DNA from 2 places in the Cellulosilyticum sp. genome. Region 2 is predicted to be linked to the other one. Evidence: riboswitches for the same ligand, from Rfam matches in the RefSeq annotation. Region 2 holds a riboswitch; the other holds the start of a gene.
What was found. A riboswitch is a leader RNA that binds a small molecule or an ion and turns the genes downstream of it on or off. The one in region 2 is predicted to bind cobalamin.

Region 1: linked by a shared signal. The riboswitch ahead of AC1VAQ_RS16805 (ABC transporter substrate-binding protein) and the one ahead of AC1VAQ_RS05300 (energy-coupling factor ABC transporter permease) in region 2 are both predicted to bind cobalamin.

What each region holds. Positions count from the first base shown of each region.
Region 1 is NZ_CEVXFV010000051.1:16,665-24,506, forward strand. Features, by position in the region: gene AC1VAQ_RS16785 (bifunctional 2',3'-cyclic-nucleotide 2'-phosphodiesterase/3'-nucleotidase) at 1-434, opposite strand, end outside; gene AC1VAQ_RS16790 (DMT family transporter) at 603-1,469, shown strand; gene AC1VAQ_RS16795 (ABC transporter ATP-binding protein) at 1,787-2,554, opposite strand; gene AC1VAQ_RS16800 (FecCD family ABC transporter permease) at 2,551-3,582, opposite strand; gene AC1VAQ_RS16805 (ABC transporter substrate-binding protein) at 3,625-4,584, opposite strand; cobalamin riboswitch at 4,686-4,868, opposite strand; gene AC1VAQ_RS16810 (MATE family efflux transporter) at 4,952-6,337, opposite strand; gene AC1VAQ_RS16815 (carbohydrate-binding domain-containing protein) at 6,966-7,842, shown strand, end outside.
Region 2 is NZ_CEVXFV010000008.1:41,349-49,190, reverse strand. Features, by position in the region: gene cobS (adenosylcobinamide-GDP ribazoletransferase) at 307-1,065, opposite strand; gene cobU (bifunctional adenosylcobinamide kinase/adenosylcobinamide-phosphate guanylyltransferase) at 1,072-1,659, opposite strand; gene cobT (nicotinate-nucleotide--dimethylbenzimidazole phosphoribosyltransferase) at 1,762-2,802, opposite strand; gene AC1VAQ_RS05320 (energy-coupling factor ABC transporter ATP-binding protein) at 2,930-3,742, opposite strand; gene AC1VAQ_RS05315 (cysteine-rich small domain-containing protein) at 3,785-4,048, opposite strand; gene cbiQ (cobalt ECF transporter T component CbiQ) at 4,050-4,727, opposite strand; gene AC1VAQ_RS05305 (energy-coupling factor ABC transporter substrate-binding protein) at 4,729-5,037, opposite strand; gene AC1VAQ_RS05300 (energy-coupling factor ABC transporter permease) at 5,027-5,752, opposite strand; cobalamin riboswitch at 5,787-6,001, opposite strand; gene hemL (glutamate-1-semialdehyde 2,1-aminomutase) at 6,080-7,381, opposite strand; gene hemB (porphobilinogen synthase) at 7,384-7,842, opposite strand, start outside.

The DNA of each region.
Region 1 (7,842 bases), on a different contig from region 2:
TGATTACCAAGGCCGGCAGCATCATAACCTAATGCTTCAAGTGCCTTATAAATAGGATGTACCTCTCCTGATTTTACTGGATTTACTCTTGCAAAGTAATCTCCTAGAGGATTGCCCTGAATTAAATCTCCATTGTCCACTAATACCACATTATTAGAAATGCCATTTTGATTTCTAATATCTTTTATAAGGGTTGCTAATTTTACTAATCCATAATTATCCGAATCAGCAGAGGTATAATAGTCATAATTCATTAGGTAGTCATGCATATCACTTGTGGCCAAAATTTGTATTTTAGCCGTTGGACCACTCGTTACAATCTCTTCTTCTGTTTGATTTTGATTATCTTGATTGTTACCACATCCTGAGAAAATACTCATACTTAGGACTACAGCAAGCAATAAACTAATCCATATTTTTTGCTTATTTTTCATCGTACGCTCCTTCTATTCTTTTTTATTTAGTATGGATTAGTCCTAGATAAAAAATGCATATTTTTCTTTCTTATACTTTTGTTGCTGTAATACTTAGAATGGCTTATAATTGACAAGGTTAACGATTATTTTTATTTAAATATCTATATAAATTAGGAGGCTATCATCTTGAGTAACTACAAAGGTATTATTTATGCCATTCTATCCTCTGTTGCCTTTGGACTTATGCCGATTTTTGCAAAATTTGCTTATGCTAACGGTTCAAATCCTACAACAGTACTTATTGCTAGATTTTTACTAGCATCCATTATTTTATTTACATATTTAAAATGTACTAGAGTAAGTTTAAAAGTTTCAAAAAAACAGCTCATCATATTACTTAGCATTGGTATCATCGGTTATACACTTACAACCCAAACACTTTTTGTATCTTATGATTATTTAGGTGCTGGACTTGCAACAACACTACACTTCATTTATCCTGTAGTCGTTTGTCTCATCGGATATTTCTTCTTTAAAGAAAAGATGAGTAAATCAAAAATGCTCGCACTTATTTTCGCCGGACTTGGCATCTATGCACTAATTGCCATGGACAATAATACACTCAATGCGCTAGGCGTTATGCTTGCAATCTTCTCCGGCATTTCATACGGTGTAAACATTATTGCCTTAGGACTTAAATCTATTAAACAAATTAATCACAACGTAGTGACAATGTATGTCTGCCTAGGTGCTACATTAGGTATGCTTATATATGGAACATTTACAAATACAATTACACTCACCCTCAATCTCAACATAGGAATTGCCTACATCGGTATTGCTGTCATTTCCACCATTGCTTCTATGCTTTTACTTCTTAAAGCAATCGCTACAATCGGAACAGCCTCTACCTCAATCCTCGGAACCTTTGAACCTATCGTAAGCGTGATTTTAGGTGTTATATTATTTGGCGAACCACTCACACTTTCTCTCATCATCGGCACCATCCTCATCCTAGCATCTACAATCATTCTCGCCCGTGAAAAAAATTAACAAAAGCGGCTCCTGCACATTTCACTGTGCAAGAGCCGCTTCTCTTTCAACGCCTATTTTAGAGACCTGTCCCCGCTATTTAAACGCCTATTTTTGAGACCTGTCCCCATCTATCTAAGCACCTATTTTGGAGACCTGTCCCCGCTATCTAAACACCTATTTTGGAGACCTGTCCCCGCTATCTAAACACCTATTTTTGAGACCTGTCCCCATTTATTTAAACGCCTATTTTGGAGACCTGTCCCCATTTATTTAAACGCCTATTTTGGAGACCTGTCCCCGCTATCTAAACACCTACTCTAGAGACCTGTCCCCGGTTATTTTAGGTTGGGGACGATATAGGTGTTTTCCTTATCTTGAATAAGGTGAATTTTATTGTTATAAGTTTCTTTTAAGGTCGTGGTTTGAAGCACTTCTTTTGTTGATCCAGATATTGCTAAATGGCCATCTTTTAAGATAAGCATTTCATCGCAGGTACCGAAGGCTAGGTTCAAATCGTGCAAGACCATAATAATTGTCAGATTTCGCTTTTCTTTAATCTCCTTAATGAGATGCATAAGTTCTACGCTATTGTGAATATCTAGCATAGATGTAGGCTCATCTAGTAATAAATAGGGCGTATTTTGTACTAATGCTCTAGCAATAAAAACCTTTTGTGCCTCGCCGCCGCTTAGTGTTCTAATAGAGGCATCTCTAAGATTTTCTAAATGAAGTTCTTTTATCACTTCTTCTATGATTTCCTCATCTTGCACAGTAATGTCTCCTAGCAAATTCATATGCGTATAGCGCCCCATTTGAAGAATCTCATAAACTGTAAAATCTAAATCTCTAGGATTTTCTTGAAAAACATAACTCATACACTGTGCATAATCTTTTACTTTAAAACTTCTTATATCTTTACCTTCATAGAAAATAGTTGCCTTAGGTGGATGAATAATGCCCATGATATGCTTTAAAATCGTACTCTTCCCTGCACCATTGGGGCCTATAATTCCATATATTTTACCAGGAGCAAAACTATAATTGATATCCTTTAAAATATGCTTTTTATTAATAGTGTAATCTAAGTGTTTGATTTCAATCATCTTTGCTCCCTCTTTCTTTGTTTATAAATAAGATACATGAAATATGGTGCACCTAATAAAGAGGTAATTACTCCTATAGGAATTTCTCCACTAGGAAGAAGTGCCCTAGATAAGTTATCACATAGAAGCAAAAATAACATTCCTAAAAATGCTGTAATAGGCAATGTCACACGATAATTTGAGCCAAATACAATACGGACAATATGTGGAATAATAAGCCCTACAAATCCAATTGTTCCTGTAAAGCAAACTGTTGTTGCAATAAGTAAGCTACTTATCCCTAGAAGTATCTTTCTAACACGGCCCACATCTACACCTAGAGCTTTCGCTACATCCTCTCCCATCAGTAAAATATTAAGTTCCTTTCGTAAAATAAGAAATACAATAAGGCTTGGAATCGTAACAATACTTAAAATAAATACCCTAGTATAAGATGCTGCACTAAGAGAACCCATTCCCCAGGTAAAAATAGTAAGAAGTTTATCGTCCCAATAAGTTTTTATTAATGCTAATACTGAAGAAAAGAAATAATTAATTGCAAGTCCTGAAAGAAGTAATCTAACAGTAGAGACTTTTCCCTTCATTCCTGATAAAACTAATACTAATACATTCGCCACTAGCGCCCCCATGAAGGCATATAGTGGTGAAAAACCGCTTGTTACAAATCCTATAGCCGCTCCAAGTGATGCCCCTGAGGAAATTCCTAACATATAAGGATCTGCCATATCATTTCTAAAAATTGCCTGATAGACTGCTCCAGTTATAGCTAAGTTCATTCCTGTTAAAATCGCCATAAGAATACGCGGAATACGTAAATTCAATATAATTGTTTGTTGACCTTTTGTAATATGTGTAGCTACCTCCTGGCCTGTTATCTGTGACCATATAATATGCATAATATCACTTACTGTAATATTAGCTACACCAATTGCTATGGAGATAATGGCAAAAATAATAACGGATAAAGTTAATAGGAAATATAAAAGCCTTATATTTCCTATTCCTTTTAATTTATATTTAGTTTCCAAGTAATTTTCTAAATGCTAGATTTTAACTAGATAAAAATCTAATTAATTAACGAGCTCTGGATTAATTACTTCTGCCATTTCCACTAATGCATCTGCTACACGTGGTCCTTGTCTAGAAATCATATCTCCATTGATTTCATAAACGTGTCCTGCTTTTACAGCTTCTAAATCTTTATAGAAATCTGTGTTTTGTAATTCTTCAAGTGTTCCTTTGCCACTTGGCATAATAATCATATCTGGTTCATCAGCTGCAATCTCTTCTTTACTAATTGACCAACCTTCTACATTTTGTGCGATATTTTTACCACCTGCTAAATTGATGATTTCACTAATAAATGTGTCTCCACCTGCAGTAAAATCTTGTTCGCCATAACCAACCATATAATATACTTTTGGTTTTTCTGTTTTATTTAAAGCATTCACTTTTTTTGTAATATCTGTAACTGTTTTTTGCATATTTGCAATAACTTCTGCTGCCTTTTCTGGCTTACCAACTAATTCACCAATAGATGTAATTGCTGAGTAAGTTCCATCAAAGCCTTCTTGCTCATTAAGGAATACTACTGGAATGCCTACTTCTCTTAATTTATTAATAACTTCCTCTGAAACGTGTGTTGAACCCACTACTAAATCTGGTTCTAATGAAATAATCGTTTCTACATTAGGACTTGATGTACTACCTACTGATTCTACATTCTCGATAGACTCTGGGTAATTACAATACTTTGTACGACCTACAATTTTGCTTTCTACACCTAATGCTGCTAAAATTTCTGTTGTACTTGGTGCCATAGAAACGATACGTTGTGGCTCACTTGTTAAAGTAATCGTTTCCCCTGTTGAATCTGTGACTGAAACATTAAATGCCTCATTTGTTACTGCTGTTTCTGTAGGGGTTACTGATGTATTATTTGAGCTCCCACAACCTACTAACATTGAAAATGACATGGCAGTTGCCATAAGCAGCATCATACCTTTTCTCATAAATAATTTTTGTTTCATTTTAATATCCTCCTATAAATGAAATAACTGCTTTTCGGAGAATCTTTTTAAGAAATGCTAAACTTCCTAAGATTCTAGTTCATTCTCTCCCTCCGAAAGAATACTAGTGCCATAGTAAGGTAGGTCTCCTGGCTTATAGTTCATCCTCAGATAACCCTTCCCATAATACAAATCTCTTCTATTACAGTGGTTTCGTTATCCTTGTCCCTAGTTACAGTAGCGGGGGCTGCAGCTCTTAACTTTCCCTATTAAGTATATTCTACACCCTACTTGGTTAGTATCAACTTTTCTATCATTACACACTATTTTGCCTCTGTCAAGAATTCCCGACTCCCCCAACGCCATCTTTGGAGACCTGTCCCCGTATCTATAACGTCATTTTTGGAGACCTGTCCCTCTGTTCTGCTTTGAGGGTTTTGAGGAGGCTGCCGCCTAGAGGTATGGCTAGGAGAAATGTTAGGATATCGCTGATGGCTTGGCTTAATTGTACACCTAGTAGACCTGAGGTTTGAGATAAAATCCAGATAAGTGGAATGAAAAATAAGCCTTGTCTTGCCATAGCTAGTATAGATGCTTTGGTTCCTTGTCCTGTTGTCTGAAGAAGCATGTTGTTCATGACAATCCATGAGGATAATGGGAATGTGACGCATTGTATTCTTAATGCATTTACGCCAATTTGAATTACTTCTAAATCATCTTTTCTGAAAATCTGAATAATATGCGGTGCAAAAATAAATCCTAAAATACTTAAGGTTGTAAGTACACCAAATGCTAATTTTACGCAAAACCAAAAGGCTTCTAATACGCGGTCATATCTTCTGGCACCATAGTTGAAACCGCAAACAGGCTGAAATCCCTGTCCAAATCCTAACACCATAGATAATGCAAATTGAAGAATCCTTGCCACAATGGACATAGCTGCAATGGCTGCATCTCCAAATGGCCTAGCGCAAACGTTTAAGATGATTGTTGCAATGCTTGCTAAACCTTGTCTATAAAATGAAGGAAGACCGCCTTTAAGTATTTCTCTATAAATCTTCCAATTTGGCGTAAAGTTTTTAAGGCTAATTCTAATATTCCCCCCACGTCCGCCGTTCGAAAGTAAAATGCAAAAACTAACAAACTGACTAATAATGGTAGCTAATGCTGCCCCTGATACACCCATCTTAAATACAAATATAAAAATCGGGTCTAAAATTATATTTAAAACCCCACCTGTTGCAATCCCCATCATGCCATAAAAAGCATTCCCTTGATATCTAAATAAATTATTGAGTACAAACGAACCTGCCATAAAAGGTGTTCCTATTAAAATAATGCTAATATATTGCTTTGCATATGGTGCAATTGTAGGCGTTGCCCCTAATCCATATACAATGGAATCTACACAGATGAGTCCAATAATAGCAATTAGACAACCAATCCCAAAGGCTGTTAAAAATCCTGTAGCTGCCACTTTTTGTGCATAATCCTTTTCCTTTTGTCCTAATAACCTAGAAATAAAGTTACCTGACCCCATTCCAAATGTAAAACCAATGGCCTGAATAATACACATGATTGAAAATGATACTCCCACTGCTGCTGTAGCACTTGTGCCAAGCTTACCTACAAAAAATGTATCTGCCATATTATAAACAGATGTAATCAGCATGCTAATAATAGTAGGTACTGCCATAAGTGTAATAAGCTTAGGAATAGGTGTATTAATCATTTGATCGTATTTTTCTTCTACTGTAAATGTATGTTTTCTCATATAAAAATCCCTTTCTAATCTGCTACATCTCCGATGTTTTTCTTATTTTCAAAATATACACCCTAACCTTTTTATCTTACCACTATAAATTATTTCAAAAAACTATAATTTAAAAAATTTTATATTTTAACATTGTCCTATAGAGAAACCAACTAAAACATTGAAATATACATGTACGTAAATTGTTTTCTCCCAATGATTTCACATGACTCAAAACTATGAATAACTAAATTTTATAAATGTGAAATCTATATACTTCACATAACATTATTTTAGTTTTCAATTTTTTATCACATAGCAAACACATTGCACCTTTAATCTATATACATACAACAAACAAGACCTTAATACAAACATTACATTAAACGCATGTAATCAAATGTAATATTACATGTACACAACTTAAAGTGATTTCATATGACTAAAAACTATGAATAACTAAAACTTATAAATGTGAAATCTATATAGAGAAACCAACTAAAAACTTGAAATATACATATACGTAAATAGGTTTCTCTCAATGATTTCACATGACTAAAAATCATGAATAACTAAAACTTATAAATGTGAAATCTATAATAAACTAACCACAAAGAAACTTAACAAAAAGTTAAAAAAGGAGATTCCTATGAAATACATTAAACTTCTAGGCGTATTAATGAGTGCCTCTCTTATTATGCCACTAACCGTAGGCTGTCAAAGCATATCTACATCCACTATTCCAGCTACACAGCAATCAACCACTGTCACTCAAAATACTCAGGCCGATTCTACTAATCTTCCTGATGATACATCTGGCATTACTTGGACCAATGAAGCCACCATTACACTCGGTACAACTTCTACAATTTCTGGTTCAGGTGCTAGAATAAGCGGCAATGATATCATTATCTCAAAAGGTGGCAACTACACCATTACAGGTACTTTAACAGATGGCTCAATTACTGTACTTACAGAGGAAAATATTAATCTCACCCTCAGTGATGCACATATTACAAATAGTGATGGTCCTGCCATTACAATCTCCAACGCAGAAAAAGCCTATATTACGCTAGCAAGTGGTACAACAAATTCCTTAACTGACGGTACAACTTATGCAAGTACAGATGAAGGAAAAGGTGCACTCTTTAGTAATGACTCCTTAGTAATTCAAGGCAATGGTACGCTAGAAGCTACAGGTAACTATAAACATGGGATTGCCTGTGATGATGATCTAACTATTACAAGCGGTACAATTATTGCAACAAGTACTGTTAAAGATGGCATCAATGTAAATGATGCTATTGTTATAGATGGCGGTAACTTACAAGTTTCAGGAACTTCAGATGGTATAGACTGTAGTGGAACAATTATTATCAATGCTGGTACCATCATAGCTAATGCTGCTGATGACGGCATCCATGCTGATCTTGACCTTACTATAAATGGTGGTGATATTACTATTCCTCAAAGTGAAGAAGGTATTGAAGCCAAAGGTATCCTCACTGTAAATGGCGGCACAATGA
Region 2 (7,842 bases):
AGACCCCTTTATCGTTTTACTTTTTTTATATTGTACAATACGAATCCATTTTTTCTATACTTTTTACAAATATTGTATTATTTTTATTTAATTATAACCAACTTCTTCACTAAATTATTGTTATATTTTGCCTAGATTACTTTCTTTCACCTTTGTTACCACTTATATCATCAAATAAGCCTCTTAAAAATAGCATACGCTGCCATTCTTAAAAGGCTCATTTATTAGCTTATCTTGGCCATATTTTAAAAGAGAAACTAACTAAAATCTTGGAATATACATGTACAGTGACAAACTTATTTTGGTCTATAAAAAATACATGACAATACATATACCTAGTTCTGCCATTTCACAAATGCAGCCTAGTATGTCTCCTGTAATCCCATCTATTTTTTTATAAACACTTCTTTCAAAAAGCTTTAAAGCTAATGCTACCACACCTACTGCCAATGCCACCTTTAAAATTAACTGCCATGAAAAGGGATTGAAAATCAACACAACCCCTATAGTGAGCCCTGCTGCTAATCCTAATGCAATCCCCAGCGAAATGTTACTTACCTTGCCAATAAATATGTTTCCCATACCTTGTGTTCTTGGCGTCTTACCTTTATAGCAAGCTACAACTTGAAATGTTCTTGCAAGCACTGGCATAATAATGACAACCCATAACTTATCTTGTGCTAAGAGGCTTACTAAGAATCCTAACTTTAATAAAATCAAAAATAAAATGCTTAATAGCGCATTAGTTCCTAATCTTGAATCTTTCATAATTTCTAGAATACGGTCCTTATCTCTATAACTATAGAGCCCATCAAAGGTATCTCCTACCCCATCTAAATGTAACCCACCTGTTAATACCACGGTTCCTAATAAAATAAGTACTGCTACTATATAGTCCTCAAAAAATATACGACTCACAACGCCTATCAAATAATAACAAAGGCCTAAAATAAGTCCTACTAGAGGAAAGTACCTTGTACTCTTATGAAACTCCTCATCAAAACCTACATCTATCGGTATAGGTATACGGGTTAAAAATTGTATAATCCCTATAAATCTTTTCATTCTACTCTACCCTTCTACCTTATTGATTGCTTGCATATCCTTAATCTTCATCGGAATACCACTCACTACGAAATATACTTCGTCTGCCTGCTTAGCAATAAGCTGATTCATTCGTCCTATAATATCTGTATAAATACGCGTAAGCTTATTGGCAGCCACAGGACTCATACCTATTTCATTCGTTACAATTACAAAATATAAATTCGTCTTGCAGACCTCTTCAAGAAGTTTTTCAAACTCATTTTTAATATAAGCTTCTAATTTATTTGCCTCTTCTGGTGTTATGCAGTCATAATCAATATTTTCTTCAAACATTAAATTATTAACCATCAACGTAACACAGTCTAAAATAACTGTTTCATGTTTTGCTGCAATCTCTGAAATCTTTTCATATACCTTTTGATAAACTTCATAAGTTTTCCAGGTCCCCGGCCTCATTTCTCTATGCTTTTTCACACGGTCTTTCATTTCTTCATCAAACGGGATACTTGTAGCAATATAAGCTGTGCTATTATTTTGCATGCGGCATAACTCTTCTGCAAAACTGCTTTTACCTGATCTAGCACCACCTGTAACTAATATAATTTGACTCATATCTTACCTCTTTTCTTTTTTATTCTATTCCTACTTGGTCAAAAATCTAGCCAGAGTATCTCCAACTCATCATTTTGCCGCATTCCCTTATTCAAGTATCACTTAACAATTGCTCTCAGCACGTGTCGCCATGTTTTCATATACATAATGTGCAGCATCCATAATATTAAAAACAAGAATTCCACCTGAACCTTCTCCTAGTCGCATTTCTAAATTCAGCATCGGGGCAACACCTAAAAGCTCTGTCGCTTTTTTAGAACCTGGTTCTGCTGAATAATGAGATCCTATCATATATTCACGACTTAATGGGCATAAATGATAAGCTAATATTGCTGCCGCATACGAAATAAAGCCATCTAATACAACAGGTACTTTATATAAAGCCCCACCTAAAATAGCACCCGCCATAGCACCTATTTCAAAACCGCCTACCTTCGAAAGCACATCTAGTGCATCTTCTTTATTAGGTTTATTTAGTGCAATTGCCTTTCTTATGACATCTGCCTTATGTTTAACCCCCTCAGGACTTAAACCTGCACCTTTGCCTGTAACTTCACTAGGGTCACATTCTCCATACACAGAAATAATAGCGCTAGTAGGCGTTGTATTGGCAATACCCATTTCACCAATGCCAATGACCTTATAACCTTCTTTCACACATCTCTCTACAACCTCAATTCCGACTTCTAAAGAACGGATGGCTTCTTCTCGTGTCATTGCTGGCCCTTTAGCTAAGTTACTTGTGCCTTGTCTGATTTTATAATCTAAAACACCTGGTAGAGGCTCATCACATTTTACACCTACATCTACAGCTACAATATCTGCACCTATAAACTTAGCCAGTGTTCCTACACCGCAAATACCCTTTGCAAAATTTGGAATCTGTGCCTTAGTAATCCACTGTGGATCTACTGCCACGCCCTCTTCATACACACCATGGTCTCCAGCAAAACCTATTACGACTTTTCTAGAAATATCAAAGCTTGTTTCACCATAAATGCCCGCTAAAGTGCGACAAATATCTTCTAACCTTCCCATGCTTCCAAGTGGCTTACTTAAATTATCTAGCTTCTCTTGTGCTTTTTGCATTGCCTCTTCATCAAGAGGTGTAATATTATGTAAGGCTTCCTCTAATCTACTCATCTTATCCTCCACTTTAAATATCTTGCTAAATGCATAGTATACTTTTCTCTACAACGTCTACTATTTCTATTCTATCTATTCTTTCTATCTATTCTTTCTATCTATTCTTTCTATTGTATAAGTACCATTAGGCCTCTGAACGCTGCTTCTCATAATACTTATAAAGTTCTTTTTCTGTCCTAAATAACGGTAAGCCCATATACTTATGTACTTTCACTAACCATGGATTACTTAATCCTATCTCTTCCAATGTGTTATCTTTAGAAAAAACTTCTTCTATCTTTCCCTCACTAATGACTTTACCTTTTTCTAGAACATAAATATAATCACATATTTCATAAATAAGGTCCATATCATGGCTGGAAATAACTACTTTTGTTCCATCACTGGCAATCTCTTTTATAATCTGAACCATCTTGCGTACACTTCTAGGGTCAAGTCCTGCAGTAGGCTCATCCATTAATATCAGCTGCTGCTTCATTGCTAAAACTGACGCAATTGCTACTCTCTTCTTCTGACCATGACTTAAAAAATGTACACCGCGTTTTTGCCACTCTATACCGCCAACTCTTTCTAAGGCTTCTTCTATACGTTTCTTAATTTCAGTCTCATCAAGCTTCATATTGCGAAGTGCAAAGGCTATATCTTCATATACATTATCATAAAAAATTTGCTTATCAGGGTCTTGAAAAACCATCCCTACTTTTTTACGTAGTTCATATAAGCTCTTCTTATCATATCTAATTGGCATCCCTTCACAAAGAATCTCTCCCTTATCAGGTTTTAAAAGTCCTACAATACTCTGAAACAAAGTAGACTTTCCAGAGCCATTCACACCAATAACGCCAATAATCTTCCCCTTGTCAAAGTCCATATTCACATCTTCTAACGCCCTACATTCCTTATCATAAGCATAGGTCACGCGCCTAACTTCAATCACACCACTTCGCCTCCTTCCTTCTTAATGCCATCCTTCTAATTATCATTTTTTACTTTCTTTTGCCATCTCCATAATCAGCTTCATCTTTCCCATCACATGTTCATGTGCATTTAATCCATGTGTCTTCGTACACTTCATACAACTTTTAATACCCTTTGCTGTATATTCAAAGTCACCTCCACACTGATTTCCTAACGTATAAAGTGGGCAAAAGCAAAAAAGACAGTTAAATGTTTCAGTATTCTCCACCTTATGACAAGGAAAATATTCGCATTGTTTATTTTGTGTAAATTTATAGTGTTCCATTTTAATAAAAAGTCCCTTCATATAGCTTCATTTCAAGCGCCACGCAAAGTTCTTCATAACGCTGCATAATGCGTTTAAAAAGTTGACTAATCAGCATGCCAGTTGAATGATAAGATGTATATAAATCGGTATAACCAAATCTCATTTCTTGCGCTCTTTTCATTTCTTCCATCTCTTCTAAGAAAATAAAAATAAATCGGTACATTAAAATAAGCAGCTCAATAATCTCATGAGGCAAATGTAATTTTCTTAGTACTTGTATCAGCTGATTCATTCCCACGGTTAGTGTCATAAAATAAATGCAGCATATACTTGCAAAGCATCTTAAAAATAAATAGCACGCTGTACGTAGTGTCTCATGGGTTATACCAATAAATCCGCCAAATGCATGACATTTTATAACAAAGTTAGCGGCCTGCGTATTATACGTTATCAAAATCATCATGGTACTAAGCCCTAAGAAACTTACGGGAATCATGAGAAGCTTTAAATAAAACTTAAATTCAATACGTACGCCCACTAATATAAGGGCGTTCATTATAAAAATAATGAACGCTAATAAATAAACTGATTTAAAACTAATAGCTGCTATAAGAAGCCCCATGGCAAAACCACTTTTTACATAAGGGTTCTTATTAGCTAATGGGTTATTATAAGCAATATAATCAATCTTAATCATATTAATTTCCTTGAGTCATTGGCACAGCTGCTTTTCGTTTTTTACCTTGCTGATACCCTAGGTAATAACAAATAACTCCTGCTCCAAGTGCTGCTTGTAATGAAAAGAATAAACTTTCAATCTCCCCGCTAGCTGGTTCATAAAAAGGTTCAAACCATGGCTCATACTCTGGCGCAAGCTCTCCAATCACTTCTTCTGCCTGCCCATCTGAGCCGCCATACTCTGCATGTGGGTTAATAAATAATGGTCCAAAAATCAAAATAGCTGCTAATAAAATTAAAATAACATTTACTCTGGTATTATGCTTCATAATGTGTTACCCCCTCTTCTTCATGCTTATGTACTAAATTATAAACAACTGTTGTGAGTAATCCTTCACCAATGGCAATAGGAAGCTGAGTCATTAAAAAGACACCAAAGAATTTAATAACTGCACCCATTATCCCACTTGTACTATCTGGAAATGCTAAACCTAGCTCAATAGATGTAACTGCATATGTGGCTAAATCTCCAAGTGCTGCTGCTAAAAATACAGCAAATCCTACATTCATTTTAAGCTTACGACAAAGCTTATAAATACCGTAACTTACAAAAGGCCCAACTACTGCCATTGAAAAGGCATTAGCGCCAAGTGTCGTAAAGCCACCATGTGCTAAAAGTGCAGCTTGAAAAACAAGTGCAAGTAAACCTACTACAGACATAACTGATGGGCCAAACATAATTGCCCCAAGGCCTACACCTGTAGGATGTGAACAACTTCCTGTAACTGATGGAATCTTAAGTGCAGAAAGCACGAAGACAAAAGCGCCTACTAAAGCAATAAGTACTTTCTTTTGTGGACTTTCTTTAAAAATTTTTCTAAGGGATTTTAACCCTAATGCAAAGAATGGTAAATACACAATCGTCCAAATAATGGACCATTTCACAGGCAAAAAGCCTTCCATAATGTGCATTCCATAAGTGGTGACTGGAACCAGCCCCAAAAATAATAATGCGGTGACAACTGAATGATTTAATTTTTTCATTCTCTTATTCCTCCCTCTTTCCCTCCGAAAGTAGATTTTATATAAAAATAAGGCAGTTCTCCTGGCTCATGATTCATCTACTTAGCTTGCCTTCCCACAGACCTTCATCTTAGAGCTTCTTATAAACTTCTAAAATTTAATCTGCAGTGACTTTTTATGCGCTTCGTATCCTCAGTAACAGTAGCGGGGGCTGCAGCTCTTAACTTTCCCTATTAAGCCCATAAGGGCACCTTATTTTATATCATAATATATTTATACTGATTTATAATGTCCTATGCTAGCTAAATAGTCTATCACAGTCCATTATGCAGTAGCATTTAACATTCACTACGCCATATGTTCTTTCACAACTTTAAGTGCCTCAAAGCTTGCCTTAATTGTTGCTTCAATATCTTCATCTGTATGCGCATATGAGAGGAACATTCCCTCAAATTGTGCTGGTGGTAAAATAATGCCACGTTTCAACATTTCTTCAAAGTAAATTTTAAATAACTCTGTGTTGCAATGTTTAACATCATCGTAATTTTCAATAGGCCCTGGCCCAAAGAATAAGCATACTAATGACCCACTATGATTCACAGTAAAATTGAGGGACAGGTCTCTAATATTGGCTTCTAAGCCCTCTGCAAGGCGTGTTGCTTTAGCACTTAGTGTTGTATAAATTTCTGGGTGATCTCTTAAGATTTCTAGATTCTTTTTACCCATATACATAGCAAGTGGGTTACCTGATAATGTACCAGCTTGGTAAACTGGACCTAGTGGTGATACCATAGACATAATTTCATCTGTTCCACCATACGCACCTACTGGTAAACCTGCTCCAATGATTTTACCGAAGCATACCATATCTGGCTTAATACCGAAATATTCTACTGAACTACCGTAGGCAATTCTAAAGCCAGTGATAACCTCATCAAAGATTAAAACAGCACCATATTCGCTGCATAAGTCTCTAAGTGTTTGTAAGAATTCTTTCTTTCCTTCAATAACACCCATGTTACCTGCTACTGTTTCTACGATAACAGCTGCAATCTCCTTGCCTTGGCTTTCGAAGATTTCTCTCACAGCTTCGCAGTCATTGTATCTTGAAACTAATGTATCTTTTACAACATCAGCTGGTACACCAGGACTTGTAGGCACGCCAAATGTTAAAGCCCCTGAACCGGATTGAACAAGTAAGGCATCTGAGTGTCCATGATAACAACCTTCAAATTTAAGGATTTTATTACGACCTGTAAATCCTCTTGCCACACGAAGTGCACTCATAGTAGCTTCTGTACCTGAGTTAACCATTCTAACTTTATCAATGGCTGGATAAGCCTCTACAATAAGCTTTGCCATCTCTACTTCAATCTCTGTAGGGAAACCATAGCTTGTGCCTTTTCGAACCACTTCCTCAATGCCGCTTACAATAGCTTCTGGGCTATGCCCAAGCATAAGTGGCCCCCATGAACAAACATAGTCGATAAACTCATTGCCATCTACATCTGTTACACGGCTGCCATGGGCATGGTCAATAAATACAGGGTCTAAACCAACTGCTTTAAAAGCTCGAACGGGGCTATTTACCCCACCTGGAATATATTTAACTGCTTCTTCAAAAATAGCTTTTGATCTTTCATTTTTCATTTTTAGCACCCCTTTATCTTTTTAGCTAAATCTTTTGCAAAGTAAGTAATAATAATGCTTGCCCCTGCACGTTTAATAGACATGACACTTTCATAAATAGCATCTTCGCTTAACAGCCCATTTTTAACAGCTAACTTAAGCATTGAATACTCACCACTTACGTTATAAGCTGCAATTGGCATATTAAAGTTATCTTTAAAGCGTCTGATAATATCTAAATAAGAAAGGGCTGGTTTAACCATAATAATGTCTGCCCCTTCTTCACAATCTAAAGCCCCTTCACGTAAGGCTTCATCACTATTAGCTGGGTCCATTTGATATGTCTTGCGGTCACCAAAGCTTGGTGCTGAATGGGCTGCTTCTCTAAATGGTCCATAAAAACTAGATGAATACTTCGCACTATATGCCATAATAGATACATTTAAGTAACCTGCTTCATCAAGTCCTTTTCTAAGGGAAGA